Regions from separate parts of the Solibacillus sp. FSL W8-0372 genome, predicted to be linked through region 1. Evidence: riboswitches for the same ligand, from Rfam matches in the RefSeq annotation. Region 1 holds a riboswitch; each other region holds the start of a gene.

The links. Region 1 has a riboswitch for preQ1 ahead of MKY13_RS02335 (QueT transporter family protein). Riboswitches for the same ligand answer to the same signal wherever they lie in the genome.
Region 2: another riboswitch for preQ1. It lies ahead of queF (preQ(1) synthase); the one in region 1 lies ahead of MKY13_RS02335 (QueT transporter family protein).
Region 3: another riboswitch for preQ1. It lies ahead of queD (6-carboxytetrahydropterin synthase QueD); the one in region 1 lies ahead of MKY13_RS02335 (QueT transporter family protein).

The regions. Positions count from the first base shown of each region.
Region 1 covers NZ_CP150204.1:455,362-469,877, forward strand. Annotated here, with positions in the region: gene MKY13_RS02295 (long-chain fatty acid--CoA ligase) at 206-1,819, shown strand; gene MKY13_RS02300 (sulfate permease) at 1,854-2,087, opposite strand; gene trpA (tryptophan synthase subunit alpha) at 2,154-2,933, opposite strand; gene trpB (tryptophan synthase subunit beta) at 2,930-4,120, opposite strand; gene MKY13_RS02315 (phosphoribosylanthranilate isomerase) at 4,117-4,734, opposite strand; gene trpC (indole-3-glycerol phosphate synthase TrpC) at 4,731-5,525, opposite strand; gene trpD (anthranilate phosphoribosyltransferase) at 5,522-6,559, opposite strand; gene MKY13_RS02330 (metal ABC transporter ATP-binding protein) at 6,566-7,549, opposite strand; T-box leader at 7,610-7,817, opposite strand; gene MKY13_RS02335 (QueT transporter family protein) at 7,988-8,473, opposite strand; PreQ1 riboswitch class I at 8,480-8,524, opposite strand; gene MKY13_RS02340 (ABC transporter substrate-binding protein) at 8,817-9,833, shown strand; gene MKY13_RS02345 (ABC transporter permease) at 10,029-11,069, shown strand; gene MKY13_RS02350 (ABC transporter ATP-binding protein) at 11,062-11,856, shown strand; gene ilvA (threonine ammonia-lyase IlvA) at 11,936-13,198, opposite strand; gene MKY13_RS02360 (SDR family oxidoreductase) at 13,546-14,295, shown strand; gene MKY13_RS02365 (YjiH family protein) at 14,368-14,516, opposite strand, start outside.
Region 2 covers NZ_CP150204.1:186,549-191,183, forward strand. Annotated here, with positions in the region: gene MKY13_RS00905 (trimeric intracellular cation channel family protein) at 1-652, opposite strand, end outside; gene MKY13_RS00910 (DUF2294 domain-containing protein) at 922-1,266, shown strand; PreQ1 riboswitch class I at 1,353-1,399, shown strand; gene queF (preQ(1) synthase) at 1,521-2,021, shown strand; gene queC (7-cyano-7-deazaguanine synthase QueC) at 2,134-2,802, shown strand; gene MKY13_RS00925 (VUT family protein) at 2,802-3,365, shown strand; gene MKY13_RS00930 (general stress protein) at 3,705-4,154, opposite strand; gene MKY13_RS00935 (general stress protein) at 4,196-4,635, opposite strand, start outside.
Region 3 covers NZ_CP150204.1:3,864,931-3,879,446, forward strand. Annotated here, with positions in the region: gene MKY13_RS19775 (hypothetical protein) at 1-485, shown strand, start outside; gene queE (7-carboxy-7-deazaguanine synthase QueE) at 613-1,341, opposite strand; gene queD (6-carboxytetrahydropterin synthase QueD) at 1,334-1,807, opposite strand; PreQ1 riboswitch class I at 1,933-1,979, opposite strand; gene MKY13_RS19790 (helix-turn-helix domain-containing protein) at 2,275-4,119, opposite strand; gene MKY13_RS19795 (DUF5058 family protein) at 4,263-4,973, shown strand; gene MKY13_RS19800 (small-conductance mechanosensitive channel) at 4,992-5,696, shown strand; gene MKY13_RS19805 (amidohydrolase) at 5,693-6,883, shown strand; gene MKY13_RS19810 (S8 family serine peptidase) at 7,477-11,259, shown strand; gene MKY13_RS19815 (OFA family MFS transporter) at 11,321-12,595, opposite strand; gene MKY13_RS19820 (DUF4230 domain-containing protein) at 12,919-13,662, opposite strand; gene MKY13_RS19825 (sodium:solute symporter family protein) at 14,228-14,516, opposite strand, start outside.

The sequences.
Region 1 (14,516 bases):
TCACTTCTCAGTTCCCTCACAATCGCCTAATCTCAACTGAAATTAACAAACCATAATAAGCAAAAAGTGCCATTATTAACAAAATATTTTCATTTTTCAGTATATTATATTAGAATGATATTGTGGGATAAATTGGGAGGCGACTATTGGGGATGGGGATTTGCCAATAAAAGAAACGCTTAATACAAGGGGGAAACAAACTATGATGATGCAAACACCACTCGTTCTAACAGATATGATCAAGCGTGCAGAAACGTATTATGCACACAAGGAAATAATATCACGTACAAGTGAGAATAAGGTTCACCGCCTTACATACGGGCAATGGGTAAAGCGCACAAGAAAGCTGGCGCACGCATTAACAAAGTTAGGCATGGAACGCGGCGATAAAATTGCGTCATTTGCCTGGAATCAACACCGCCATTTAGAAGCATACTTTGCAGTTCCATGTTCAGGTGCAATATTGCATATGGTCAATATTCGCCTATCACCGGAACATATTGCGTACATTATTAATCATGCAGAAGATAAAATTATTTTAATAGACGAAGATTTAGTGTCGTTAATTGAAGAAGTGCAGCACGAATTAAAAACAGTGCAGCATTACATCATAATGGCAGATGGAGACTTGCCAAACACAACTTTACCAAACGTCTTATCGTATGAAGCACTGCTTGAAGAAGCAGAAGACAGCTTCGAGTTCCCGGAAGATTTGGATGAAAATGAACCGGCAAGTATGTGTTATACAAGTGCGACAACAGGCAATCCAAAAGGAGTTGTCTATACACATCGTTCACTCGTGCTGCATAGTATGTCCATCTCAATGGTGGATACGATGGGGATTTCGGAGCGTGACACGATTTTGCCGATTGTCCCGATGTTCCATGTAAATGCATGGGGAATGCCATTTGCAGCAGTAAATGTTGGGGCGACGCAAGTGTTAATCGGCCCACAATTTACACCAGCTTTAATTTTAGATTTCATCGAGCAATATAGTGTGACGAAAACAGCAGGAGTACCGACAATCTGGCTTGGCGCAATACAGGAGCTAGAAAAGAAGGCGCGTGATTTATCGTCATTACAGGCCATTTTCTGCGGGGGATCAGCTTCGCCAAAAGGACTTATTAAGAAATATGAAGAAATGGGCGTCAATTATATTGTGGTGTACGGTATGACGGAAACTTCACCGATTGTTTCGATGTCACGTGATATGTCACATATGGATGACTGGCCGTTAGATAAAAAAATTGAAACACGCGCAATGCAGGGGCTAACAGTTCCGGGAATTGAATCGAGCATCGTAAACGAAAACGGTGAAGTACCTTGGGACAGCGAAACGATGGGGGAGCTACGTTTACGCGGACCTTGGATTGCAGCTGAATATTATAAAGATGAGCGCACAGCGGAAGCATTTTCAGACGGATGGCTTTACACGGGCGATATAGCAGTCCGTTCAAAGGAGGGTTTCATTAAAATAACAGACCGCACAAAAGATTTAATTAAATCAGGCGGCGAATGGATCTCATCGGTTGATTTGGAAAATGCGCTTATGTCGCATGAAGCTGTATTTGAAGCGGCAGTAATTGCTATCCCACACGCGAGATGGCAGGAGCGGCCACTGGCATGTGTCGTATTAAAAGAGGAAGCAACCGCTACAAAAGAAGAATTAATTGCATTTTTGGAAGGGCAATTTGCCAAATGGTGGCTACCAGATGATATCGTCTTCTTAACAGAAATTCCGAAAACCTCTGTAGGGAAGTTTTTAAAGGCGAAGCTGCGTGAAAATGTAAATGAAATTTATCCACAGCTCCAAGTATAATATAGAATTGCCAAAAAAATGGGACCGCATCGAATTACCGAGCGTCCCCATTTTTTGTTGTTTTTCCACCTGTGAAAAAACGTTTCATTAAGGAAAGTCCTAAGTTGAAAAGGAAAATAATAAGCGCTACACGAAAGAATGCAACAAAATATTGCCAAACGGTCGTACTCTCAATAAAGAGTAATGACATGTTGTCGACTAAAGCATACGTAAAATAACCTGCAAGTGCGATGAAAAATACCCCAGCAAAAAAATCCTTTACACTCATTCATTGGCCTCCATCCGCTACTACTTAATAAGTAAACGATACCACAGGAAGGAAAGAGAAAGTAGACTAATTTATCGTAGCTTTTTTCGTCGCTTGCACTAGCGCTTCAATCGTTGCCCAGTCTTGCTCAACTAAGGCAGTGACAATTTTACTGCCGACAATTACGCCATCTGCAATCTCACCAAAACTCTTCACATGTTCGGTTGTTGAAATCCCGAATCCTGCTAACACCGGAATATTGCTCGCTGCTTTCAAGTTTGCAAAGTGCCCGGCAAGTTCTGTAGCAAAGCTTGCACGTTCACCAGTAATACCGTTTACCGTAACGGCATAAACGAAGCCTTCACTTGCAGTGGCTAATTTCTTAATACGTTCAGGAGGGCTCATTAATGACACGAGCTGAACAAGCGCAATGCCGTTTTCTTTTAAAGCGTCATGCAATAAAGCACTTTCTTCGTAAGGCATATCCGGTACAATCAGTCCTTGAACACCACCACGTTTTGCATCCTCTGCAAATGCTTCAATTCCATAAGCTAAAATCGGATTTAAGTAAGTCATGACAACAAGAGGAATACGGATTTCCTGTGCAAAGCTTTGCAGTTCATCCAGCACCTTTTTCAATGTCACACCGTGTGCAAGTGCACGTTCGCCGGCTTGTTCAATTGTTGGTCCATCTGCTACAGGATCTGTAAATGGAATTCCGACTTCAATTGCGGAAACTCCGATTTGCTGAAGCTTTAATATAGTAGGTTTTAACGTTTCAAGCCCGCCATCGCCTGCCATTATATAAGGAACAAATGCTTTATCCCCTGCAGCTAATACGTTTTCAAGCTGTTTTTGCAATGTCATTTCACGCCACCTCCAAGTTTATCCATTAATGTGTGCACATCTTTGTCTCCGCGTCCTGATAAGCACACGACAACAATTTCATCAGCAGGACGGTCTTTGGCAAATTGACTTGCATAGTAAACGGCATGCGCGCTTTCCAATGCCGGTAAAATTCCTTCCGTTTCACATAACAGCTTCACACCTTCAAGTGCCTGTTCATCTGTAACAGAAGGGTAGGATGCACGGCCTGTTTCATGTAAATGACAATGCTCAGGACCAACACCTGGATAATCGAGCCCTGCTGAAATAGAATGTGCTTCTTGTACAAAACCATCTTTGTCTTGCAGTAAATACATGAAAGCACCGTGCAGGACGCCTGTTTTCCCGACATGAATTGCTGCGGCATGTTTATCTGTATCTACACCGGAACCTGCAGCTTCAACCCCGTATAATGCAACATTTTGATCTTCCACAAACGGATAGAACATTCCAATCGCATTACTACCACCGCCAATACAAGCGATGATCGTATCGGGTAAACGTCCTTCCTGCTGTAAAATTTGGGTACGTGTTTCATCCCCAATAACACGTTGGAAATCACGGACAATTGTAGGGAAGGGGTGCGGGCCAAGTGCCGAACCTAAAATGTAATGCGTATCTTCAATATGAGTGACCCAGTGACGCAATGCTTCATTAACCGCATCTTTTAATGTTGCGGAACCTTTTTCTACCGCAATAACTTTTGTTCCGAGCAGCTCCATACGGAAAACGTTCAGTTGCTGACGGCGTACATCTTCTGCCCCCATATAAACGATACATTCCATATCAAGCAATGCACACGCAGTTGCCGTTGCGACTCCATGCTGACCTGCACCAGTTTCAGCAACAATTTTCTTCTTCCCCATACGTTTTGCTAAAAGTGCTTGGCCGATCGCATTATTTATTTTATGAGCGCCAGTATGATTTAAATCTTCGCGTTTTAGATAGATTTTTGCACCGCCGACTTTTTTCGTTAAACGCTCAGCAAAATAAAGGGGAGTTTCCCGTCCGACATATTGCTTTAAATAATAGTCAAGTTCTTCCTTGAAAGAAGGGTCCTTTTTTGCTTCCTCATATGCAAGCTCTAATTCCTCAAGTGAAGTCATCAATGTCTCGGGCACGAATTGACCGCCAAATCGTCCAAAGCGCCCTTTTACAGTCGTCGTCATAAAATCAACTCTCCTTTTGCTATTTCAATAAAATTCGTAATCGCTGTCGAACTTTTTCGACCATCTACCTCTACACCACTTGAAACATCTACCGCAAATGGCTCGACAAGCATAATCGCCAGTCCTACATTTTCTTCATTTAATCCACCTGCTAAAATGACCTTTTCCATCGGAATATTTACTTTATCCAAAAGCATCCAGTCAAATGATTCTCCACTACCTCCGCGGAAGTTCGTACCTGGCGCATCGAATAAATAGTAGTCGACATCATATGTTGCTGCTCGCTTAACGTCTTCTTCCCCACGAATCGAAAATGCCTTAATAGCTGGCAGACCGATTTCCTGTATTTCCTCCTGCGTTTCATCTCCGTGATACTGGATATAGTCGAGTCCGACTTGATCGGCAATTTGTCGAATGACATCGTTCTTTTCATTTACAAAAACTCCAACCTTTTTTATCGTACTTGGAATACTCTTTGCCAGCTCGGTTGCTTCCTCTACTGTAATGCGTCGTTTACTGGGCGCAAACATAAACCCGATAAAATCCGCTCCAGCTTTTACCGCAGCTTCGACATGTTCGATTTCTTTCAATCCGCAAATTTTTACTTTAGTCATCTCTTTTCGCCAACCTTCGCTATGATGTCGATTTGTAGTGCTTTAAGGGAATTCTTGACGTTTCCGCTCACCATTAATGATTCGCCAACTAAAACTCCTTTTGCGCCTGCATTCGCCACAAACTGTGCATCTTCTGCGTTCCAAATGCCACTTTCGCTAATAAACGCAATGGAAGAAGGGGGAAGATGCTGGGCAATTTCAGCGGTAGTTGTTAAGGAAACTTCAAATGTCTTTAAGTTACGATTATTAACTCCGATAATTTTCGCGCCAATATTGAGTGCACGCTGTAACTCCTCCGTATCGTGTACTTCTACAAGGACTTCGAGCTGTTTTTCGGTTGCATATGTGTATAGTGCCTTTAATTGTTCATCCGTCAATGCTGCCACGATCAATAGTATGACCGAGGCGCCTGCAGCCTTTGCGTAGTCAATCTGTACTTCATGAATCATGAAGTCTTTGCATAACACCGGAATATTCACCGCATTTGCTACCGCATGTAAATCTTCGAAACTGCCTTTAAAAAATGCCTGCTCTGTTAAAACGGAAATGCAGGCAGCACCGGCTTCCTCATACTGTCTAGCCTGTTCAACAGGGTCGATGTGTGTCGCAATATCACCTTTTGATGGTGAGGCGCGTTTCATTTCAGAAATGACTTGCAACTTACTGGCGGTAATTAATGTTTCATACAAAGAGGGGCGTACCTTATCAATTGTTGGGAAGTTTGGTGCTGATGCAAGTAAAGCAGGTAATTCAAGCTCTTTTTGCGCTATAATTCGGTCTAAAATAGTCATATAATCGTTTCCTCCTGCATCACTTTTTTGTTATAGGCAACAACACTTTCTAGCTTTTCATATGCACGACCCGACAGGATGCTGTCCTTTGCCATGTCGATACCTTCTTTCATCGTGCTCGCTAAGCCATATGCAAAGAACCCAATGCCGGCATTTAACACGACTGTGTCGAAATATACACTTTGCTTTCCTTTTAATAAATCGCGCATAATTACTGCGTTTTCAGCAGGGGTGCCACCACGGATAGCCGATAATGGCTTTGCAGTTAAGCCTACATCTTCCGCACGAAGCTTAAACGGAATAATATCACCGTGGTCTAAAAGGACGAATGTATTCTCACCGTCCAATGATGCCTCATCCATTCCTTGTGCACCCGATACGACAATCGCGCGCTCACGACCGAGCATGTGCAGCACTTCAGCATAATCCGTAGTAAAGTTAGGGCGGTTAATACCAACGAATTGAGTTTTCAAAGGTACAGGATTTGTTAAAGGTCCGACTAAATTAAAGATTGTCGGCTTTCCAAGTGATTGTCGAACTTCGCCGATTCGCTTTAGCTTTGGATGCATGTTTGGTGCATGTAAAAAGGCAATTCCGTGCTGTTTCAATAAATCTATCGTCTGTGCCGTATCCGGGAGTAGGGTAATGCCAAGTGCTTCTAAAACATCCGAGCTGCCTGAAGCACTCGACACTTTCCGGTTACCATGCTTCGCGACTAAAATGCCCCCGCCAGCTAACACGAAAGCGGCGGTCGTACTAATATTGAAGCTTTGGAGGCCATCGCCACCTGTACCACAATTATCGATATAAATACCTTCTGGTGCATCAACAGAGACGGCATGTGATTTCATGACAGAAGCGAGTCCGGCAACTTCATGTGCTGTTTCGCCTTTGATACTCATCGCTGTTAAAAAGGCAGCTATCTGTTCTTTCGGTGTCTGCTCATTAAAAATGAGTTGTGCAGCCTGCTGCATCTCTTTAAAAACTAAATGTTCTTTTCGCTCGATTTGTTCAATGTAAGGAGTTAAAGACATACATACTCATCCTTTCAATAGTGAGTGGAATGGGGCATCCTCACTCGTTTCTGTGTGAAGATGTGCAACATTTCCCTGAATCGTTATCGTATTATCGGGTGTCGTGAAATCGACTTGCCCGTTAAAGCCAATATAGCCGATTAATCCTTGTGCCGGCAGAAGCTCCTTTACTACATCAATCGCATGCAACGTTGGGTTCAGTGAGCCTTGTGTTGTTGTCGCCAATTTCTGCACTGAATTTTCCACACTAAATGGTTCAATTGGCAATGCTTCATTTGTAACTGAAATAGATCCGTCCCGTACTTGCATAAAGTTTGCCTGTGATGTTCCAAGTAAAGTGCAATCATCAAATTCGACATAATACATATATGGTGCAGCATAATCAATTCGCATTTTTCGATAAAGTGAAAGGGCATCGCCGCTAAATTGTGCGGCATAATGACCGTTTCGTTCTTTTTCGACATGATTTAGGGTATACGATGTTTCTTCTGGTGTTGTGCTTGTAAACAACTGCTCAATCAGTACATCAATATTTGGCTCCTCCTGCTCGGCTTCAATATTCGTATGGAAAACAGCAATCTCGTCTGTTAAATGATCGAAAATAACGAGTGTATCGTAAACATGAAACTGCAGTTCAGGCAATGGTTTTTGCAATGCATGAATATAGCCGATCCCCCCGCCCGTAAAAGGATATTCGGTATGTGATGATATGCGCGGCATTACTTGTTTAATCAATTGAATAAGCTCACCGTCATATGTGTACTCTCTATTGGATAGATGCGATTTATCAATAAGCTGCTGTCCGTTGCCGCTATAGGTTTTTCTTGGATTGACGCCGATGAAGGAGTAGCGTCCATTACCCTCATATTTGGATGAGCTTTCTAAAAGAAATTTTCGTTCGCCCTTTAAACGTTGGAAAATGGAGATTGGTGTCAGTAGATCACCGTTCACTTTTTTCATTGATGTACGAAAACGTTGTTGAATTGCCATTCGACACACTCCTTTTAATTTTGGGAATAAAAAAAGTCCCCAGCAAAAGAATAAACTTTTGCTGAGGACGATCTGCACCGCGTTGCCACCTCGATTGAAGCTATAAAATAGCCTCCACTTAAACCTGATAACGGCAGGGTACCGTCCGCCGACTAATGCCGGCAGCTTTCATAAGGCCCATTCACATTTACCTTTTGACGTATTTTCACCAACCATACGCTCTCTGCACAAAATGGAAAATGCTACTCTTCTTATTCAACAATTTACTCAACTAAACTCTTCTCAACTGAAACGGTGGTCGCGCTCCCGCAACCTGCTACCGTAATGTAATATTTTGAATATGCTTATTCTAACACTGAAAATAAAAATGTCAAACAATTCTAAAAAAACTTAACAAAAAACCCACCGGCTAATGACCAGTGGGTGAAACGATATATGTTAGATCAATTTTTTGAAATCAAGTCGTTTATTTAAAGTGTACATAATAGGTGCACCAACCGCTAAAACTACAAACTCCCCAAATGCTACAAATAACCATGTCTCCCAAAACGGAAAGTCCAACACTAGGTTAAGCTGTGCCGCAATGATAAACATTGTAAACGTAAAGAGTGTCGTATTAATAACTAAACGTGCCCAAATGTTTTTTACAAACTTACAGATGAAAATAAAAATCCCAAGTGTAAGAATAGTATGTCCTACGCCAAAAATTAGGTCAATTGGACCGACCGATGACATAAGGAAATTTGAAAAAAATACACCCAATACAACACCTAACATAAAACGAGGGTTGAAGGCGATTAGATGATTAAATATTTCGGCAATACGGAACTGTACTTGTCCAAAACTAATCGGGGCAACTAGCATAGTAATTGCAATATATAATGCTGCAATAATTGCACTCGTTGCAAGAAACTTTACTTTCATATTAAATTCCTCCTAGTTTTTTAACGTGGGATGGTTACGAACCACGCAAAGCAACTGCAATCATAGCAATATTGAAAAAGAAAGTAAAGAATTATAGAACTAAATCCCCTTCAAAGTTCAATAAATTGACAAATGATAAAATTATGAATAATGCATATATAATTCAGTGGTTTAAAGCGCGAAATTATCATGAAGAGATATGTAGTGAATTAATTTAATATCTGAACATTCTAAATCTTATTGACTATCTGAAAATGAAGAGGTAATATAATTTTAATTCACACTTCATCCAAATGAAGTTCGTCGCTTTAAAGTGACAGAGAATAATAGGGGGATAAATTATATGACACGTAAATTAACGAAGCTTTCCTTTTTAGTATTTGGGCTTCTTTTACTTTTAGCAGCATGCGGTGGAGAAGAGAAAGATACTGCTACTAATGCTACAGCTAGTGACGGAGGAACAGAGTCTGCACAAACTGATGAAGCAAAAACATTTAAAATCGGAACAACTCAAATCGTAGAGCACCCATCATTAGATGCTGCAAAAGAAGGATTCAAAAAGGCGATTGAAGACGCAGGGATTAAAGCAGAGTATGTGGATAAATCAGCTAATGGAGATAACAGTGCTAACATGTCAATCGCACAACAATTAGTAAGCGATAATGTAGATTTGATTTTTGCAAACTCAACACCATCTGCCCAAGCGGCAAAAGGTGCAACTGCTGATATTCCAATTATCTTCACATCGGTAACCGATGCGGTAGGTGCGGAATTAATCGAATCAATGGCAACTCCAGGGGCAAACGTTACTGGAACAATTGATTTACATCCGGAGACAATGCCAAAAACAATGGCATTTTTAAAAGAACTTGGTGTAAAAAATGTAGGGATGGTTTATAACGCTGGAGAGCAAAATTCAGTAGCCCAAATTTCAACTGCTAAAGAATTAGCAGCAAAAGAAGGTATTACAATTGTAGAAGCATCTGCTTCAACATCAGCGGAAGTAAAACAAGCAACAGAATCATTATTAGGTAAAGTAGAAGCGTATTACATCATTACAGATAACACAGTTGTAAATGCATTAGAATCAGTTATCGATGTAGCAAATGCAAACAAATTACCATTAATCGTTGGTGAGTTGGATTCTGTAGCACGTGGTGGATTAGCAGCATACGGTTTCAATTACTACGATATCGGTTATGAAGCAGGGCAAATGGCAGCTCAAATTTTATTGGAAGGGAAATCTCCTTCTGAAATTCCGGCAGCATACCCAGCAAACTTAAAATTAGTCATCAATAAAGAAACTGCAGAAAATTTAGGCTTAGAAGTTAAACCTGAGTGGGAAGCAGAAGTACAATAATTTGAATGCTGGTAAATAGCCAGGAATAAATATTCGCGCTTGTGCCCTTAAGGAAGGTCTGCCTAAAGTCATCGTAATGAGATCAAGGCTAATATTCTAGAAGGTCCTAGCGCGAATTAACGTTTAACTACTTTTTAATGGGTGCTCATAAGCTCTAAAGGTTCAATGGATAAAAATTATAGGAGATGATTCGAGATGTTTACAGCTTTGTTTGGGTCGGTAGAGCAAGGAATCATCTATGCAATTATGGCACTGGGTGTTTATTTAACATTCCGAGTGCTGGATTTTCCGGATTTAACGGTTGATGGAAGCTTTGTAACGGGTGCAGGTACGGCCGCAATGATGATTGTACTTGGCTATAATCCGATACTCGCAACATTGGTCGCAACAGTTGCTGGATTTATTGCTGGATGTATGACAGGAATTTTACACACTAAAGGGAAAATCAATCCGCTGCTTGCAGGGATTTTAATGATGATCGCGCTTTATTCTATTAATCTTCGCATTATGGGATTAAGCTCCGATACGGGTGTAACAAGACCAAATATCCCACTGTTAAATTCAGAAACAATTTTTACAGTGTTCGGTAATTTTTGGGCAAGTTTAGGCATTGATTCAGTCATCTCAAATGCCTTAAAGTCAATGGGTCTGGCAACGGTGCCAACAACTTGGGGTATTTTAGCCTTTATGCTCGTTGTGACGATTATTATTAAGCTTATCGTTGACTGGTTCTTAAAAACGGAAGTCGGTTTGGCGATTCGTGCTACAGGGGACAACAAACGGATGATTCGCAGTTTTTCGGCAAATACTGATTCATTAGTTATTTTAGGGTTAGGTATTTCAAACGGTATGGTTGCACTGTCAGGAGCATTAATTGCGCAATATACAAAATTTGCGGATGTTGGATTAGGTATCGGGATGATTGTTGTCGGATTGGCCTCTGTTATTATCGGGGAAGCAATTTTCGGTACGAAGTCGATTGTCCGTGTAACCTTCGCTGTTATTGCCGGGGCAATAATTTACCGTATGATTTACGCTTTAGCGTTGCGTGTAAAATGGCTGGATTCAGGTGATATGAAATTAATTACAGCATTTATCGTTATTTTGGCATTAGTAATTCCGCAAATCGTTAACAAGTATAAAGAAAAGAAACGTAAGGCAAAACGTTTGGAAGAACGAATGGCACTACAAAAGGCAAATTTAAAAGTTGAGCAGGGAGGGAATGGCCTTGCTTAAATTGGATAGTATCAATAAAGTGTTTAACGAAGGAACACCCGATGAGAAAATTGCATTGGATAATATTAATTTGCACTTAGCGCCTGGTGATTTTGTTACCATAATTGGAAGTAACGGTGCAGGGAAATCGACAATGATGAATATGATTTCCGGTGCCCTAACACCCGACTTTGGATCTGTCATTATTAATGGCAATGATTTAACACGTTTACCTGAACATAAGCGGGCGGTACATATTGGCCGTGTGTTCCAGGATCCAATGGCTGGTACAGCACCTACAATGACGATTGAAGAAAATTTGGCGATTGCCTATTCAAGAAATGCCAAACGCACACTTCGATTCGGTGTAGATAAAAAACGCCGTGAATTTTTCAAATCCTCATTAGAAAAATTACACCTGAATTTGGAAAATCGCCTAAATGCAAAGGTAGGTCTATTATCAGGTGGTGAACGCCAAGCATTAAGTCTATTAATGGCGACCTTTACGAAGCCTTCCATTTTGCTGCTCGATGAACATACAGCAGCACTGGACCCATCACGTGCAGAGCTTATTACAAAGCTGACGAAAGAATTGGTGGAGGAAAGTAAGCTGACAACGCTGATGGTTACGCATAATATGCAGCAGGCGTTGGATTTAGGTAATCGCTTAATTATGATGGACAAAGGGCAGATTATCCTGGAGGTAGGGGAAGACCGAAAACCGGCACTAACGATTCCAGATTTAATGACCGAATTCGAGCATATCCGCGGAGAAAAAATGAATTCAGATCGCGCGCTATTAGGCTAAAATAAAATCCCGGCAGTCATTGTTAGAATGACTGCCGGGATTTTTTTATAGATGGAATAAAGGAGATTTTTGTCCGGGATTACACAAGAAGTGCAAACAATGTACTGTCCTTATTAACCTCTTTATATTCAAAACCATTGGCCAACATGCGCTCGATTAAACCGGCGCGGTCATCAGGGTGGGCAAGTTCAATCCCTACTAATGCCGGACCACTCTCTTTATTGTTTTTCTTCGTATATTCAAAAGTTGTAATATCATCATTCGGCCCAAGCACTTCGGCCAAAAATTGTCTTAGCGCCCCGGAACGTTGTGGGAAGCTAACGATGAAGTAATGTAATAGTCCTTCGTAAATAAGCGAGCGTTCTTTAATTTCCTGCATCCGTCCGATGTCGTTATTTCCACCTGAAATAATGATAACAACGGATTTCCCCCTGATTTGTTCCGCATAAAAATCAAGAGCTGCAACTGACAAAGCTCCAGCTGGTTCGGCAATAATTGCATGCTTATTATATAAGTCTAAAATCGTAGTACACACTTTTCCTTCTGGAACAGTAATAATATCGTCCAAATAATGCTTACATACTTCATACGTTTCCTGCCCGACACATTTAACAGCAGCACCATCGACAAATTTATCAATCCAGTCGAGAGCAATAGGCTCCTTATTTTCAAAGGCAGACTTCATACTTGCTGCACCGGCAGGCTCTACCCCAATGATTTTACTTGTAGGTGATAAGTTTTTAATGTAGGCGGATACGCCGGACATTAAACCGCCCCCACCTATGCTGCCGAAAATATAGTCAATCGGTTCCTCGATATCATTCATAATTTCGACGGCTACAGTTCCTTGACCCGCCATGACGTCAACATCATCAAATGGGTGGATGAAAATACGGTTCTCTTCTTCACAATAAGCTACTGCGCTTTCCGCTGAGTCATCGAATGTATCACCGGCTAACACAATTTCAACAAAGTTCCGGCCAAACATACGAACCTGATCGATCTTTTGTTTTGGTGTTGTTTTTGGCATGAAAATGGTTGCTTGAATTTCAAGCTTTGCACAGGCATAAGCGACACCTTGTGCATGATTCCCGGCGCTTGCACATACGACACCTGAAGCACGTGCCTCATTTTCGATTTTCTTAATTTTATAATAGGCACCGCGTAATTTAAAGGACCGAACATGCTGTAGGTCTTCACGCTTAAAATAAATTTTTGCACCATACTTTTCGGATAAATATTCATTTAATTGCAGCGGGGTATGCACGACTACATCTTTTAAAAAATGATGGGCAATCAATACATTTTCAACTGCAATTGTTTTAGGTTGAGCAACTTCCATTTTCATGTGACCTCCGTAATCAGTTTAAAGATTACATCATTCTATCATAAATTTGTGCTTATGAGACCTAAAAAGTCAGTAAATTTAGAAAGTTCTTAAATTATTCATAATGAAAGCGTTTTATTGAAGAAAGTAATTTATTTCATACTACCTTAATAAAGAAAGTTGCATATCTGTTTAGCAAATCGGATAGCCTTATGAAGAATTGTCAGAACCCGTATTTACCGTTTTATTGTTTATGTAAAGAAGTGAAGGGGTAAAAAATACAATGCTATGGCAGTGGAATTTTGTTTTATAGTAAATCAATTTTTTACAAGTTCCAAGAACATATCTAGGAGGAATTAAATATGACTAAAACAGCTATTATTACAGGTGGGGGAAGCGGATTAGGTCAATCGACAGCTATCCGTATGGCCCAAGAAGGTATAAATATTGCAGTAGTGGATGTAAGCGAAAAAGGCGGAAATGAAACCGTCGAAAAAGTAAAAGCACTTGGCGTTGATGCTATTTTTATAAAAGCAGATGTTTCGAAAGCAGAGGAAGTAAAAAAATATGTAGACCAAACAATGGAGAAATTCGGTTCTTTCGATTACTTCTTCAATAATGCGGGTATTTCGGGAAGCGGGAAATACTATTTAGATACAACAATCGAAGAAATTGAACAGATTGTTGGCATCAATTTGTTAGGTGCATTATACGGGGTACGTTATGTAGCGGAAGTGATGCTAAAAAATGGTGGCGGTTCAATCGTGAATACAGCTTCTAGTGCTGGTGTCATAGGTCAAGACTCCGTTGTCACGTACTCAGCAACGAAACATGGCATAATTGGCTTAACGAAAAGTATGGTAGCAGAGTACGCAAAGGACGGATTACGTGTCAATGCCATTGCACCAGGACCGACCGAAACACCAATGGTAAAATCATTCTTTGAAGCAAACCCACAAATGAAGGAAAATGCAACAAGTGGAATCCCACAAAAACGCTTAGGGACACCTGAGGAAGTGGCGGAGCTCGTAACATTCTTATTAACATCAAAAGCAGAATATATTAATGGGGAAGTCATTCGTATCGACGGTGGATTCACAAGCACAAAATAAAATATAAAAAGGGCTGCTCGAAATGTCAGAGGGAAATCTGATATTTCGGCAGCCCTTTATTTTTTGTTCGATTTAGAATAGTAAATGTGCAATTGCAGCAATAATTGGAATCGAAATAATTGTACGGATTAGGAAGATAATGAATAAATCCCAAAGCTTTAATGGAAGCTTCGTACCTAATATTAATCCACCGACTTCCGACATGTAAATCAATTGCGTAA
Region 2 (4,635 bases), 270 kb from region 1:
TTAACTTTGAATTCGACTTCACGCTGCTATCAGTAAAGCTATCTTTCCTATTTTCCTCATAATGACAAGGCAGAGGAAGCCGCCACTTATAGTAAATGGCTAACAAACGTACGGCAACTACAATAACAACGATAAGTGTAAGTGCTAGAGGCGAGCTCCAGCCTAGCCAAATAGAGAGGGCACATAGAATCGTTAATATCGCGTGAATTTCTTCCTTCAACGCAAGTGGTTTTCGACCAGCGATCACATCCCGAATTACTCCACCGCCGACACCTGTAAATAGAGCCGCCAAAATCATCACGCCTAAATTATTGGAATAAATTTCACTTGCTAGCATGGCACCTTGAAGGGCAAAGGAAGCCAGCCCAATTGAATCGAAAAACATTCCCCACCTTCTCCAATGATCAATCCATTTTAGTGGAATTAATACGATGATAATTAATGTTATGAACACTGTTAAAATAGTGGATTGCTCCCACAGTTCAGTAGCAGGAATCCCTATAATTACATTGCGGATTAGCCCTCCTCCAAACGCTGTAATAAAACCTAAAGCAAATACACCTATAAATGAAAATCTCGCTTCAAGCGCGACAAATGCTCCCGTTGCTGCGTATGAAATAATCCCGATAAAATGAAGAACAATCCATGACATCTTTATATAACCTCCTTTAAAATACAAAAAACTCCACCACAAGACGTCTTTTAAAAAGACCTTGTAGTGGAGTAATAAATTAGCAATACCTACTAACGAATCAATCCATTTTATAAAAAGCAAATAGTATTCCAACAAAAAATTTTATTGGAATTCCATTTATTTCTTTTATTATACTATTTTGTTTTAAAAGAACAAGATAGAGAGAGAAGAGTTTATTTTTTTAAAAGTTATATTGTATAGTTTGAATAAACTAGGGGGGTGTACAAATGGGGAAGAAGGAGACTGTTTTTAATGAAATCGTACGAAAAGTACGTAAAGAGCTATATGGGAAAGGACCGGATAGAGTTTATACGCATTTCGTGGAGAATATGGCTGTCACGACGATGTACGGCATTTTGACACCTACTGAAAAATTTATTATTCAATCAGAAGAAGGAAAAAAGGTTATTCACAATGCGAGAACCCAAATGATTCAGGAAATTTATAAGCAACAGGTTCCCGAAGGATTGGAGGAGCTCGTCGATTCAAAACTGCTTCATTTATTTTCGGATATAAAAGTGGAAGAGGATATGGCAGTATCGGTTTTTATATTTGAAAAGCCAATAGTGTAGGATAGTAGGTACCATATTTTCAATTATTTCTTTACAATGGACTTTATTTCTAATAGAATGAGGAAAGATTAAAATACCTGAGTTGTTCAGGAGAGGTTCATAGCTGATACCCTCTATAAAAAACTATGGATACATGCATATTATGCCATGTCCATATCGGACGTGGCTTTTTTTATTGCATCCGGTAGTTTTTTATTGATGATACGCTTACCCCTCCTTTGGATACTTTGGTATGAATGAAGGAGGGGTTTTTCATGTCTAGTAGACACGAAAAAGATGGTTTAGAGGATTTAACGTTATTAGGAAATCAAAATGTAAAATATGCTTTTGAGTATGCACCAGAAGTGTTGGAGTCTGTTGATAATATGCATGTTGGCCGCGATTATTTTGTGAAATTCAATTGTCCGGAGTTTACGAGTCTTTGTCCGATTACACAGCAGCCGGACTTTGCGACGATGTATATTTCATATATTCCGGATCAAAAAATCGTGGAGAGTAAATCATTAAAATTATATTTATTTAGTTTCCGTAATCATGGCGATTTCCATGAAGACTGCGTGAATATTATTATGAACGATTTAATCAAGCTGTTAGACCCACGCTACATAGAAGTATGGGGTAAATTTACGCCGCGTGGAGGCATTTCAATTGATCCTTGGTGCAATTACGGTCGTCCGGGCACGAAATATGAGGAAATTGCCAACTACCGTTTAATGAACCATGATTTATATCCAGAAAAAATCGACAACCGTTAAAAATTAAATATACCTTGCAGGTGAAAGAGGTTATTAGCGACCCTCTATAAAAAACTAAGATTAAACAGCACATAATCTTAGTGCTGTTTTTTCGTTTAAAAGGAGCAAAAAGATGAAGGATGAAAAAGCACTCGTCGTATTTAGCGGCGGACAGGATAGTACAACATGTCTGTTTTGGGCATTGAAAAATTTCAAAGCAGTGGAAGTAGTAACATTTGATTACGGACAACGGCATGCATTGGAAATTGAATGCGCTAAAAAGATTGCCGAAGAACAGAATGTACGACACCATATTTTGAATATGGAGTTACTGAATCAGCTCGCACCAAATGCCTTAACACGTGATGATATTGCGGTTGAAGAAGGGGAAGAGGGCGGATTGCCATCAACCTTTGTACCAGGGCGCAATCTATTGTTTTTATCATTTGCTGGTGTATTGGCAAGCCAAATTGGCGCGAAGCATATTGTCACAGGTGTATGCGAAACGGATTTCAGCGGTTATCCGGACTGTCGCGATATCTTTATAAAATCGTTGAATGTGACATTGAATTTATCAATGGATAATTCCTTTGTAATTCATACACCGCTCATGTGGATTGATAAAGCCGAAACATGGGCATTAGCCGACGAGCTTGGCGCATTTGAGTATGTAAGAGAGAAAACACTCACTTGTTATAACGGCATTATCGCAGATGGATGCGGGGATTGCCCGGCATGTAAGCTGCGATTACAAGGGATGGAAACGTATTTACATTCGAAGGAAACAGGAGGGGTATTATGATAAGAATTTTATTTTATTTAGTATCTATTGTGACGGCAAACGTTGTCACAGCCCGTTTTGCCCCGCTTGAATTGGGCATGTTTATCATACCGATGGGTTCATTTTTAATTGGTGCGACATTTATTTTCCGGGATTTAGTGCAAAATAAATTTGGTCGTAAAAAAACATATGGGTTCATCTTACTGGCTTTAGTTTTATCTGCAACTGTATCGTTCTCATTAGGAGATACGTTAATTATTGTAGCTGCATCTGCACTATCCTTTTTAGTTGCTGAAACAGCCGATACAGAAATTTACACACGTTTAAAATTACCGATGGCGTGGCGTGTGTTCTATAGTGGAATTGTTGGAGGATTTTTGGATTCCATCGTGTTCGTTGTTGTGGGGCTAAGTCCTTTAGGAGCAGGTTTTATACCTTGGGCAGCCGTTCCAGCAGCAATTGTGGGGCAAATAATTGTGAAAACAGTAATGCAACTGGTAGGGGCTATGATTTTAAGTCAAGGGCTTGCTTATAACGATCGACGTCTAGCGAAAGCAGCTATAACAACAGTAAGTAAAGGTTAAGATTTTAACAAATGCCATTCATTATGAATAGGGGTGGCGTTTTTTTATAGTGGAATTCGGGTTTAGCTAGCATATGTAAAAAATAAGCGGAGAATTTCCCGTTATTTGCAGGATGCCCTTATTTTAAGGGGTAATAAGGGTGATTTTTCCGCTTATCCATAGAAAAAAATGATTTTTTCTTGTTTTGGAGGGTAATAAGCGGAATTCCTCCCTTTATTTTTCCGGTTTTTAAAGTTTTTTCCCAAATAAGCGGAATTTCTCCGTCTATTTTTTGTCTGAAGAAAAGGCTGGGCGGAAAGTCACTTGACCTCCAACACAGCCTTGTTTCAGTACATTTTTTTATACTAATGGACCTTTTGTATCCTCGTCCACAATGACTAAAATCTTGCCAGCTTTAAATTCCTCATCATAACGCTCTGCTTCCTCTGCGGAAATACCCATTCCTACAAAGGCACCTGCCAATCCGCCAATACTACCGCCAGCAGCTAATCCTGTTAGCCCTGTAGCGATTGGTCCAGCAGCTACGATAGGACCTACTCCTGGAATGGCCAGAGCTCCAAGTCCTAAAAGAATACCACCAATGCCACCTAAAGCCCCGCCAGTAGCTAGACCTGCAGCGGCACCGCCTGCAACATCAGCACCTGTCTCAGTAGAAACGTTATCTATATTAGTTTTGCTTTTACTAATAATTGAAATATCCTCCGAGCGGTAACCTTGTCTTTTTAAATCCTCGATTGCGGCGACTGCCTCTTGTTCTGTATCATAATATCCTACAGTATGCTTTGCCATATCTTTCATCCCCTCGGCTGTATATTTTCAGTAATAATTAATTATAAAATCGGGCCTCGTAAATCTTCGTCTACAATAACTAAAATTTTGCCGGATTCTACATAATCGCTATAACGATTTGCTTCATCTTCTGGAATCCCCATGCCAATAAGAGCTCCAGCTAAACCACCGACACCTGCACCAGCAGCTGCTCCTGTTAAACCGGCTACAATCGGACCTGCTGCCACGATTGGTCCAATTCCTGGTATTGCTAATGCGCCAAGTCCAGCAAGTACGCCGCCAACGCCGCCTACTACTCCGCCGGCAGCTGCTCCTGTAGCAGCTCCTTCTGCAACAGCACCTGTTTCATCTGAAATTGTATCTACATTTGAACTATTTTTACTTACAACTGAAATATCTTCTGAACGATAGCCTTGACGTTTTAAATCTTCAATTTTCATGATTGCCTCTTCTTCAGTATCATAATAACCTACAATATGTT
Region 3 (14,516 bases), 510 kb from region 1:
GTTGGCTTTTTGGTGTAAAAGAACCAAGATTAACAATCGGATCTGGACCAAGATTTATGAAACTTGGGATGTTCGATATTCGTAAAAACTATCATATTTATAGTTGGTTTTCGTATGATGAGTTGAAATATGAAAGCAAGTTTTCCTATATTTGTATTTATTCAGGTCCTATACTAATTAATCTCTTCTTAGGTCTTACAATCAACTTTTTAATTGCCAATGGCTGGGCAGAAGAATACAAAACATTTTGGGATCGCTTTGTTTTTTATGCCTTTTATTATGTACTATTTGATATAGTCCCAATGGTTACGTTTAACGGCAAGCCTAATAACGGTATGATTATTTATCAAATGATTAGGTATGGGAAACGTATCGATTCAAGTAAAGAACCCTTTCTTCCAGCAACTTCAGATGTAGAGAAAGAATATCAAGAGTATATGAAGAAATATGAGGAAAGTAAAAAACAAGAAAAAGAAAAACCGTGACTACAGGAATATTAGAAGAGCCACGACACATAAAAAAATGCAGCTAAAGAAAAGACCCTCAAAATCATCATTTAATTATGATTAATTTATAGCAATAAGAGCTCGGTATGATCGAGCTCTTTTTTTGCTAGACACCTCTTTTATTTCCCCAGATAAGTGTATGCAGCTGGGGTAATACCTTCACATTTTTTAATTCTGTATCCATCATTACTTTATCGATTAACTGTTCGTATTTTTCCAATAAATGCTCAACCAATTCTGATGTATTATTAGATGTAATATCATCATTTCCAACCTGAAGATAAAAAGGAGTACTCGGAAATTGAAGGTGTACTTGTTTAGCATAGGCATAATCTTCTTCATTAAAGACCACAATTTTAAGAGAGATACTCTGATTGTTGCTTCTATCTCTAAGCTTTTCCAAAATATAAGAGAGCATAGAAAAGTCGGTCTTCATGCCGGAACTAGGGGGCTTAGGTGAAATTGTTAATTCATCTACTTCATACAACCAATCTTGCCACTTGCTTCCCTGTGTCTCAACGCCAATCTTTATATTATTCTCTTTTAAAACTTTAACAAGCGATTCCAGATTGCGCAGAAGTGCAGGGTTTCCTCCTGAAATTGTGACAAATGAAAAGCCATTTCCCCCAAGGCGTTTTAACTCTGACCAAATCTCTTCTGCTGTCATTTGAACAATAAGGTGTTTGCCACTGCCATCCCATGTAAAAGATGAGTCACACCAGGAACAAGAATAATCACAGCCAGCTGTGCGTACAAACATAGTCTTCTGACCAACCACCATTCCTTCTCCTTGTATCGTCGGACCAAAAATCTCTAAAACCGGTACTTTACTCAATTTCCATCCACTCCCTTCTTGCTTCGGCATAGCTTGTTGGAGTTTCATATAGCTTAATAAATTCTACTCGTGCCCCTTGAAGTCGATGTTCATCAAGCAAGGCTTCATTCAACTTTTCAAAAATCCAGACAACAATATTTTCTGCAGTCGTATTCATCGGTGGCAGAGTCTCATTTAAATAGTGGTGATCTAAATAAATCTCTATTTTTTGTTTCCAAATCTCCTTGATGTCACCAAAATCAATTACAATTCCTCGTTCATCGGTATAACCACTCAATCCTAAGACTGCGCGATACGTATGACCATGTAAGTTTTTACATTTGCCCTCATAGTTGTGTAAATGGTGAGCAGCATCAAACGTAAATTCTTTGCTAATGAGAACACGTTTTGAATGATATTTTAATTGATTGCTCTGGATATCTTCATCAATTTTTTGTAGCTTCTCAACAATTCTAAAATTAGTCATGTAATAAAAACTCCTCCCTGAAAATCTTCCCGACACATTTCAAGAGAGGCACTATGATTCATTCTATTAAAACATATGTAAAAACAGAAAAAGCCACGTCCTTTATGGACATGGCAAGTTGTCATGTTTCCATAGTTTTTTATAGAGGGTATAAGCTATGAACCTCTCCCGTTCAATTCCGGGCATTCTTTTATAAGGACATTCTATATAAAGTATTAGGAAATTTCAAATTTATTATTCCATAAAAAACATTAAATAGTATTTTAAAACCATACTTACCAATAATTTATTTTACTTTTAAAGGTGTTAGCATATCTTTACTGAATTATTAATATTGTAAAAATTGCAGGATACTTTATTGAGGAAGGTAGCGATTTATGGAGACATTTCAAACTTTTCTAAATGATTTCAATAACCAAATGCAAGTATTGCATAATGCTGCGATAGAAGCAGCCCCTCTGTTTTTATCAAAAATACTCCTCCTCTTCATTCCACTGAGTAACTTTTTTTCTATGCGTTAAATAATTCTCCTGCAAGTAACAAGATAGCTGTATTTTAAGGGTGTCCTCCTGTTTTTGCAGCGAGATATTTAAAATTTGTTCAATACGATTCAAGCGCTGGTAAAGAGTATTCGCATGAATATGCAAATGCTGCGCAGTTTGCTGAATAGAACGGTTAAATTTGAAATAAGCTAATAATGTTTCGTAGAGGTGATTTTTATTTGCTTGAGCAAGTAACTCACCGATTTGATCTTGAATGAAATTTGCCAAGTCACGCGGTGGAACTTGTAAGATCAACTGGTTAAGACCTATTTTCTCATAGCTCGTAACCGTCCATTCATCGCGTACACGTAAAAAGCGCAATGTTTGAAGCGCTTCCTCATAAAAAGCAGTAATGTTATAAAGTGATTTATGTTGTTTACTGATTGCACTCCGAAAAAGTGGTTTATGTTGTATTTGCCACTTTCTTTGAAGCAACTGTAATGTTTCATTTAACGAGGTAAGTGTTGCTGATAAAGGACTCCCAATTAAAAAAGTTATTTTATTTTTTTCATAAAAAATTAATGTACGTTCACTTGAAAATTGTTCTTTTAGCAAAGATATAAACTGTTTTAAGGATTGCTCAATTGACAGCATGTTTGCTTTCTGTTGAAATTCGAAAATACATAAACGGTAATAGTCTTGGACATCTAAATCTAGATGATATGCCGTAGAGGCAACTGATTTTTGATTCGGTGCATCTATAAATTGTTGAAATGTTTCATGGATGCGTTTGTTATGAAGCTCTTGGACATTTTTGTTACGTAATATTTGTAGTATTAAAATATTTGCCCCCTGCTCCAATGTTTGTTGATCTTTGTAGGAGATGCTTCCTTTCTGTTCAATTATCATACTCCCTAAACAAATGTCTAAATTATAGAGCGGATAAATTATATAGCTTCGTTTGTTTTTTAGCCTGTACTCAAAAGGTTTTAGCTTTAAAAATAACTGTTTCTTTATTTTTGATTTAGTGTGGTAAGGAATAGAGAAGCTGTCCTCCAAAAATACATCATCAGAGGCATCATAAAAGCCAATCGGTAGTTGGGTTAATTTTTGTAGCTCTTTTAAAATGACCGATATTGGTTCATTTTGTAAAAGCAATTGATTTAAGGAAGCATGTACATCATAGCGTTGTTTAAGAAGGGTATGTTTTGTCTCTAATGCTAGGGATAATTCATGCGCTTCTTTTACTTTTTCAATCATCTTTTCATAATACTGAGCTTTTTGAATTGCTACCCCTACCTGATCTGCAAATGCTTGAAAAAATAATAGATCTTCTTGTGTGAGATCTCTTTTCTTTTGAAGTTGGTGAATAATCATGACACCAATTGGCTTAACATCAACAGTTATCGGTACACAAAGTGCTGCCTGCGGAACATGTTCACTCTTTAAAATTGTCCGTAAATTATGGGGGCTTACATTTTGATGATACATAGCAGCCATGATTTCTTCATTACTGTTAAAAAACTCACCCATTCCTGTCGCAAATACGCGACCAGTGATGGCTTCATTTGGCTTTGTTTGAAATTGTTCAATTGATGGCGGGAAATGGATATAAGTTTTTGGAATGAGGCATTGTTTATGATTATCAAAAAGCATCAAATAGCCTGCATCCGCTTCAGGAACAACATTAAGTGCATAGCGCATGATTGTATGTAATACTTCATCGATTTGAAGCTTAGAAGTAATCGTACGAATACTTTCTACGAGGATAGATAACTGTTTATTGGAAAGTGTTAATTGACGCAAAATTGTTTCTTGTCCATCTGACATAGACATTTCCCCTCCCCTATAAATATATTGAATATTCTATATTTTCAATTTCAAATATAGAGGATTACACATTGTTTAGCAATAAGAAAACAAAGTATAGTATTGAAAACTGAATTGTTAGTCAATTAAAAGGGCGGGTTTTTATGTACTTAGCATCAGAAATTATGGGTCACCCGATTTTATGGCTTTTGGCATTAATCGTTGTAATAATCGTGATTTTCCAAGCCATTGTATTTATACGTATTTCGAAACGAGTTGCCCCAGAAGTCGGTTTAACTAACCAGGAAGTAACTTCAATTATTCGAACAGGTGCAATTAGTTCGCTAGGGCCGTCGTTTGCCATAATTATCGTTGCCATTTCTTTAATTACTTTAATTGGTGAACCTACGACAATGATGCGAATCGGTATTGTTGGATCAGCACCAATTGAAACAGTGGGAGCAAGTCTAGGAGCAGAAGCAGCTGGTGAAGAGTTAGGTGATAAAAGCTTCTCAGCACAAGCCTTTACAGCAGCTGTTTGGACAATGTGTTTAGGTGGCATGGGCTGGTTGCTTGTTACAGCATTATTCACAAAATCACTTGGCCGACTTCAAAATAAATTAACGAGCGGTGGTGGTAATCGAGCAAAATGGCTAAGTGTCGTTTCTACTGCAGCGATGATCGGCGCTTTCGGTTATTTTGGTGGTGGTCAAATTGCAAAAGGGATGAATGAAACGATTATTTTCTTTATTGCTTTAATTATAATGCCGGTGATTATGTGGGCAGCCCAACGTTTCAATCAAAATTGGCTGCGAGAGTGGTCGCTAGGATTGGTTATTTTAATCGGTATGGGCGTCGGTTATTTCTTAATTTAAATGAAGGAGATGATTAAAATGGTTGTTTTAGAGCGTCATACAACACCTACAGTTTCAAAAAGCGAGGAAAATTTTACAACGTTTCATAGTCAAGCACATTTCTGGGGTCGCCTTACGATTTGGGCTGTCATCATTTGTACGATTGCCGTTCCCCTCTATTTATCATTTGGTTTAGGGTATCATCCTGGTTGGTCCGTCATCTTAACAGGATTTTTAAGTTATGGGGCTGTTGTAGCCATCGTATGGTTTGTTGAGCCAATTAGCTATTACCCTATTTTAGGAGTATCTGGAACATATTTAGCTTTTCTAACAGGTAACATCGGTAATATGTGCTTACCGAGCGCTTCTATTGCACAGACTATCGTGAAAGCAGAGCCAGGTACACGCAAAGGTGAAGTAACAGCAACGTTAGCGATTTCTGCCGCTTCCATTGTGAATACAACAATGCTTATTGCGGTTATATTAGGTGGTTCTTACTTAATTAATGCGCTGCCAGAGGCAATTCGCGACTCCTTCAACTTTGTATTGCCGGCTATATTTGGGGGAGTACTTGCACAGTTTGCCTTAAAAAAACCTGTTTGGGGGATTGGAGCAATTGGGTTAGGAATTTTTGCTGCACTTGGCCCTGTTCCACCATCATTCCAAACATTTATTTGTATTACAGGAACAGTAATCTTTGCCGTTATTCTTGAAAAAATGAAAGCAGGTGGACAAGCATCATGACGATAAAACAACAGTTAATGGATATGTTGACAGCACGGAATGATGAGATGATTGCGATCCGTCGTCATCTACATGAAAACCCGGAGCTATCCTTCGAAGAACAGCAAACAGCACAGTATATCGCGGATTTCTATGAAAATAAAGGTGTAACAATTCATCGCAATGTCGGCAATGGCTACGGAATCATAGTAGAAATTCAAGGTCGCCATCCCGGTCCTGTCATCGGAATCCGTGCAGATTTTGATGCTTTGCCAATTGAAGAAGAAACAGATGTACCGTTTAAATCGAAAAACCCCGGTGTCATGCATGCTTGCGGTCATGATGGACATACCGCGTATTTGCTCATTTTAGCGGACTGTCTCATCCAATTAAAAGATGAATTGCAAGGAACAGTTAAAATTATTCATCAGCATGCAGAGGAAAAGCCTCCTGGTGGTGCTAAAAGTATGATGGCTTCAGGTTTGCTGGATGATTGTGAAGTCATTGTCGGGGCGCACTTATTCCCAACATTTAAAGTGGGTCACATTGGGTACCGAGCTGGCGCCGCAATGGCCGGTCGCTCATTTTTCAAGTTGGTTGTTCATGGGACTGGAGGGCATGGTTCTTCCCCCCACTTAGCTAATGATGCAATTGTTGCAGCCTCAAATTTTGTAACGACCGTACAAACAGTTATTAGTAGACGGTTAAACCCGTATGATATGGGTGTCGTTACAATCGGCTCCTTTGATGGGAAAGGTACATTTAACGTTATTAAAGATGCCGTAACCCTTGAAGGTGATGTGCGTTATATGAATGACGATGTTCAAACTACAATTGAACAGGAAATTAAGCGTTTAGCAAATGGTTTAGAAGTGCAGTTTGGTGTTACTTGTGCACTCACTTATGAAAAGGATTATCCACCTTTAGTAAACGATGAAGATCTGACTAGCTTTGTCGTCAAAACATTAAAAGCTTCGGAACAGGAAGAAATCATCTCTATTGAAGAAGCACCTTTATTTTCAGGCTCTGAGGATTTTGCCTATTATGCACTTGCAAAGCCGTCCACTTTTTATTATATTGGCTGCCAACCGACGTATTTAGATGTCCCTTATATGAATCACCATCCAAAGTTTGATATTGATGAACGTGCATTATTAGTTGCAGCCAAAGCTGGCGCTGAAGTGATTGCTACATATTGCTTAAAATAAAATAAGAATCCTACCTATTAAATGAGCCTGGGACAAAACGAAAAATATCCATTTTCCTAAAGAGAAAATGGATATTTTTCTGCTTCTCCCAGAATTGATTTCCGTTACGGGGACGCTTTCCGGGGGCACGGCCTTACACGATCGTCTCAGGCGTCGGTGCTCCTGCGGTTACTCGTCGCAAAATAAATTTTGCTTTTCCCCAAGAGTCGCCCCTTCACTCCAATCAATTCATATAATATCAATTCTTAATAAGAGTATTTCCCTTTCACAAAGAAATTTCTACTTATGTCCCAGCCTCATTTTAAAAACTAAAACTATATTTATATAAACTGGTAAGGGTGAATTTAACAAGATTGCAATTCGTTCTGCTTACATAAGACTTAGTAATTTAAGAGAGTATACTTTAAAAGTTCTAGTTTCACATTAATTTTATAGGTAGATAGATTTAACATATTTTTGAATATCTGATACTAATTATCAATATTTTAGAATATTTAAAAATTTCGATATTCGAATTGGTTTCCCTGTGATAAATTGGAAATGTCATACTAAACTGAAAAGTATGAAAATTAAAGGTGAAGGGGAAATGAGATTTGAGTAAGTTTAAGTTTACGAAGTTCTTTAGTAGTGTTCTAGCCTTCGTTATGGTGCTTTCTTTATTGTTGCCATTCTCGAGTGTGAATGCTGAAGAACTAAAATCATTCAAGCAGAATAATCAAAGTGAAAGCACGATTCAACTAAAGGCGGCTATTGCTGAACAGCTAAGCTTGTCTAAAGATGGTCCAACTCTTCACGAAAGCTTACAAAATGTATCGGGCAATCAGGATATTGCAGTTATTGTTCATTTATCTGAAAAGCCTGTTGCACTAGAGCAAGGGATGAGCCAAGTTAAAGGCAAAAAATTCTCCAATGCTAGAGCAAATGAAGTTCGTTCAAATGTAAAAGCCCAGCAAGCAAAAGTTAAAAAAGAGTTAGCTGTCAAAAACGTACAGATGACTCAAGGGTATACGTTTGATACGGTTTTAAACGGTTTCGCAGCAACTATTAAAGCAAATGATCTTCCGAAACTGCTTTCAGTAGACGGGATCACACTAATTGAGCCTGATGCGACGGTTTATGCATCAGAAGATCAAAACATGAAATCATCGGAGCTTATTAAGGAAGAAACATTAGAAGCTTATATGAATACAAGTAATTCCTTCCTTGGCATCGAACAGCTATGGAACGAAGGTATAGAAGGACAAGGAGTTAAAGTAGCAGTACTAGATACGGGTATTGATGCAGATCACCCGGAATTTGCCGGAATTTATAAAGGTGGTAAAAACTTTATTCCTCACTCTTCAACTTACAATAAACCTCGTGCAGATGACGATGCGTCGGAAACTTTACCTTCAGAGCGCCCAGCTGGGACACCTGAATTTAATGCAAACGGTAGTTCATTCTATACTTCTCACGGTACACATGTTGCCGGGACAATTGCAGCAATCGGAGCTAACGAGTTTGGCATCAAAGGAATTGCTCCAAAAATAGACCTTTATGCTTATCGAGTTCTTGGAGCATATGGTAGTGGTTCTACATCAGGTATTGTAAAAGCTATCGAAACTGCCGTTTTAGAAGAAATGGATATTATCAATCTTTCACTTGGTGGCGGAGCTAACTCTGAAACCGATGCTGGTTCATTCGCGATTAACAACGCAATGATAGCGGGAACAATCGGAGTCATTGCAACAGGTAACTCTGGTCCAAATCGTGGAACAATGGGAACACCAGCAACTGCTCGTTTAGGGATTGCTGTTGGTAACACAACAAATCCAGAAAAAATGTATAACGGAGAAGTTAATATCACAGTTGGTGATTACAAATTAACAAAACAGCTTCCATTAATGGGAACAACTTTTGGCAAAGATTTAGCAACACAGCTTCCAGGTGAATTCGACTTAGTTGCGATTCCAGGAAACGGAGAAGTTAAAGATTTTGAAGGAATTGATGTAGAAGGTAAAGTAGCCTTAATTTCTCGAGGCAATATTGCATTCGTTGATAAAATTGCAAATGCAAAGGCCAATGGTGCCGTTGCAACAATTATTCATAACTTTGCCGGTGGATCGAATGCACCAGACATTTCAGGAACTTTCCTTGGTGATTCATTTGAGTTCCTTCCAACATTTGATATGTCCGTAACGGATGGTGCTGCAATCCGCGCTGCATTAGCTGGCGGAATTGGAAAAGTAAGCTTTGGAAAATTTGCTTCCACAACGACAGCTGGAGATGATGTAAACTCTTCAAGTTCCCGTGGGCCATCTACTCCAAACTTTGACATTAAACCAGATGTAACGGCGCCTGGAACAAATATTATGTCAACAATTCCTATGTACAAAGCAGACTTCCCTGATGCAGATTATACGGAAGCTTATGCTCGTAAAACAGGAACTTCTATGGCAACACCGCACATTGCAGGTATTGCTGCATTAGTGAAGCAAGCAAATCCGAATTGGAGCGCTTTTGATGTAAAAGTAGCGCTTTCCAATACAGCAAAAGTTTTAGATAAAGCAAAATATGATGTGTTTTCTCAAGGTGCGGGGCGTGTAAATGCTTATGCAGCGGCTCATCCAGAAATTCTTGCATATGCACTTGATGAAGCTATTTTAGATGGTACAGGTGCTGTTGTTGAAAATCTGAAAGGTACTGTTACTTTCGGTCCTCAATCACTAAAAGATGGCAATATTTCTGTAACGAAACAAGTTTTAGTAAAAGATATTAAAGGTAATGGCGGTAATTATAATGTTTCCGTTGATGTAACGAAAACTTTCGGTGATGCAACGATTACAGTAGATCAGCCGACATTTAATTTAGCTGGTGAGCAGCTTTTAAATATAACCTTAACTGCTTCTCAAGCTGTGGCACCAAATGGCTCTGAAATCTTAGGTTTTATCCACATTAACGGTGGCGCTACAGAAGCTTCATTGCCATTCGCGGCTGACTTCGGTAGTGCAGCAACAACAGAAATTAAAGATTTTAAAATTACGGAAACAGACTTATCATTTAACGGTGATGGTGTGAAAGACTCAGCGGTACTTTCATTCACATTAACTGGAGATGTAACAACGAACTATATTGAGCTTTGGGATATTATGAATCCGGAAGGCGGAGAATATGGAGATGGGTATATTGGTTATCTTCATTCAGGTACTTCACTTGGAAAAGGTTCATATACACTGAATGTTGGCGGTCAGTATAAGCCATGGGGCAGTGCACCTGCAACAACGATTCCAGATGGTCTATATACAATTGATTTCACAGGTCTTGCCGCTACAGGAGTAGTTTCGGATTATGTTGGACCAATTGTCGTGAAAACAACTAAACCGGAAATTACAGGTACAGTAGCTGAAGGTATCGTTACAGGACAAGTAACAGATAAGTATATTGTCTATAATGAAGAATTATATTTATACGGTTTAGATTACAATTTAAATGATAAATTAAAAGCTTCATATGTTGCGACTGTAAAGGGTGAAGTACAAGCTCCGGTTGCTTTCAACTTAAATCAAGACGGTAGCTTCACATTCCCGGTAACAGCAGACACGAACGCTGTAACAGTGGTAATTAATGATGCTGCGGGAAATGTTGGCGAAGCGATTATCTTTGAAAATGAAATCGTTGAACCGGTAAAAACACTTTCTGTTAACCCTACTGAACTAAGCTTAACAGCTGGCGAAACGGCACAGCTTGCAGTAACAGAAACATCAACACCTGCTGAAGGTGATGCAACAGAAGAAGATGTAACCTCAAAAGCTACTTATGTTGTTGCAGATGAAAATGTAGCAACAGTAGTCAATGGATTAGTAACTGCAGTAGGAGAAGGTACGACAACAATTACTGTTGCATACGGTGAAAACGAAGTAACTGTAAATGTTACAGTTACAGCACCTGTTGTAGAGGTACCAGTCGTAACACTGGAAATTAACCAAACTCACGTTGAAACGAACATCGGTAAAGAAGTAAACGTTACGATTACTGAAGTAACTACTTTAAACGGTGAAACAACAGAAAAAGATGTTACAAAGCTAGCGAATTACAAAGTTCAAAATGACAAGATTGCTACTGTAAAAGCCGGTACTGTAAAAGGTAAAGGCCAAGGTACTACATCTGTTACAGTAACTTATGGTGAACATACACTGACATTCGATGTTACTGTTGTTAAGCCTGGTAACGGCAATGGCAATGGTAATGGTAATGGTAACGGCAACGGCAACGGTAACGGTAACGGTAACGGTAACGGTAACGGTAACGGCAATGGTAATGGTAACGGTAATGGTAACGGTAACGGTAACGGCAATGGTCCTAAGCACAATAATGAAGTTACCGAGTCTGAGCTATAATTAATTTTAGTTAAACAAAAAGAGAAATTGCACAGTGCAATTTCTCTTTTTACTTTTATATTTATCTTAAACCTACTACTATTTCTTCTTTCTTATTAAACTCATCATTTTCCAAGTTTACTTTTTCAGGCTTCACAACGAAAATACTAATTAAAGTCGCAAGCGTGAACAAAGCCATAATTACGTATAATACCATGTCATAGGATTGTGTCTTTACCAGAATAAATGCACTTAACTGGTTCCCTGACAATCCTGCAAATGCCCAAGCTGATAAAGCTAAGCCATGCACAGTTGAAATACTGTCTAAACCAAAGCGGTCGGATAACAGTGGTGGTAAAGATGAGAACCCACCACCGTAACCTGCATTTACAATACAAAGTAAAGCAATAATAAGAATTGCCATAGAATTATTAATGCCATCAAACACAACCGTACATAAAATTATGCCAATGGAAGAAATGAATATAATTTTATAGATGGAGTTACGATCTTTTAAACGATCCCCCCATGCAGAAAATGCAATTCGCCCACCTGCATTAAAAATAGCTGTTAATGAACTAACTAAACCAATTGCTCCAAATCCAATGAATGCTAATATCCCTTTTTCTTGTGAAATTAATGCTAAGCCACATGTAATATTAATATAGAACATCAACCAAATACCGATAAACGTTTTATTCGTTAATACTTTTTTATAGCTAAAGCTTTGCATTTGTATACTTTCCTCTTCGAATCCTGGTGGTTTCTTTAATATTAAGTGTCCAATAACCATCATTACTAAATAGATTCCAGCCAAAACGTAAAACATTGTATAGATATTTGTTGGATTCACTAAAATTCCTTCATTATTTCTTTCACCAAGTAACTTTTCCATTAACGGACTAGCAATGACTTTTGCTAAACCAAAGCCGGCAACAGCAAGACCCGTCGCTAAACCTTTTTGCTCTTTAAACCAAAGCATCAGTGTTTTTACTGGTGTTAAATACCCGATTCCAAGCCCAATCCCCATAATCACTCCATAAGAAATATAAATACCTAGTAACGACTTTTGATAAATAAAGAAACCTGTTGCTGCCATCCCCACAACAAAAAATATGGCCGCAAGCAATGACGACTTATGAATATCTTTTTCAACAAATTTCCCGCCAAAGGCCGCAGACATTCCCAGAACAAAAATGGCTATACTGAATGCCCATTCCACTTCACCGACAGAATTTCCAATGTAAGAGGCAATATCTGCCTTGAACAATGACCAACAGTAAACAGTACCGATACTACAGTGAATCAACAAAGCTGGAATTACAGCACGAATCCACTTATTTTCAAACTTTCCCACAATAAAACTCCTTCGTTATCCTATTAACCTAAAAACACGAACATTATAAACAAAATATTAAATTATTTTCGTTTTTTTAATTAAAAATATCGTTATTAATATTTATTTTCAGGTTTTATATTGGTTATTTACGAAAATTAATAAAATGATTATATAACATCTTTACAAATAAATGAATAGTAATTGTTATATTAAAATATTTTTTAAGAAAAATTAGAAAAGTTAGGCTAAATACATTTTTATATTCCAAAATAAAAAACAGCCTAATGAATATCATTAGACTGTTAGAAAAACTGGTTATTTTGATTTTAAAAATCACCATTTTATTTAAACGTTACTTTCACCGTATAGCCTAGGTTGCTAAAGAACCCCTTGAGAACTTTCTCCGCGCTTTTTTCTGCTGATTGTAATAAGCCTATTTCAATAGCCTTATCTTTAATATCTTTCTGAGCTATTGCTGCTAAGTCAAATCCTTCATTCCATTTCACTTCCCCACGGAATATTCCCTCGTCAGAAAAAGTTTTAACATGATCCATTTGGATTGCTGGATCATGTATAAGCGTTGCCTTTGGTAGAATAATTTCTAACTCTTTTTTATCATCATTCACCTTTATATCGTCTGAAGTGATACCTTTAAGATCTACTCCTGCAATAACTGTAGCAGGAACAATTAATAACAGCTCCCTCTTTGTACCTGGGAAATTAACTGCAATGTTATTACCGAACAGCTTATTGTCTGCTTCCTCAATAGTTACAGTTACATGGGCTTCAGCCGTTGCAAGCGTGGCTAATTCTTGGACTTGTTCTACAAATACAGTACTTTCGCTTTTAAATGTACTTCCAAAGTATAACCAAGCACCTCCAGATACGAGGCCGACGAGAAGCAATACTATTAAAATAAATTTTAATCCCCAAAATTTAAATAGCACCTTCAATAATGCTCCTGAAATATTGGTACTTCTCCTACTTTGTCCAACAACGGCAGTAGCTGCACTTTCTTCTTCGCCCTCTTTTAGTTCCTTTAATATCCGCTCAATTTGTGTTAATGCTTCGTCTTTTTTACTCATGTCATCCTCCCTATGATGTTTAATAGAATCCTATTTTTAAAGTAGGGGAAATTATAAAATTTGGCAAGTTATTCTATATAAACCATCGAAATTCTAGAAGAAACATTTCTTACATTTCATTAAAACAAACTACTGTTTTCACTAATAAGTTTATACACAGAATACATAATTATTTAAGATTTCACTGATAACTATGCTATATTGAATAAGTAGAAAAACACTAATACTTGTTGACATCGAATAATGGTAATTTAAGATTGCGAAATCAGCATTATTGGGTGCCAAACCCATTAGAGTTCTTCAGGAACAAAGAATTCTACCGCAGCATCTCCTTGTGAGATGCTGCCTTTTTTGTTTCCTTTAGAAAAGGATTTTACTTAAGTAAATTGTGTAATTTAATTAAAGGAACACTTGCATGACAATACGATGCTTCTAGTTTTCTCAGCCATAAGGTAGAGGCCATCCTATCCTTTAATGAGGAATAAAAAGATGCCAAAACGTCTATTTAACAACGTTTTGGCATCTTTTTAGTTTAGTCATTCTGTAAGTGGAATAATTCCCCCACTTAATTTACATCTTTTATTGAGCCGTCATTTAAATAAACTTCACCGTCTTTATACGTCATTTGTTCAGGATAACGTAGGTTTATAACCGCATCCTGAAGTTCTTGTGAAGGTGGACGCGTTGAGAGTGACACAATGATATTAGTAGCGAAGGCAGCTATTGCTCCGAAAACACCCGCACCTGTATCGATAATTCCTAATATCGTAAATCCGCCATACTTCGCACTAAAAATGTAAACAAGTGTCACAGTTAAACCGACAAGCATACCAGCCATAGTTCCTTTTGCATTC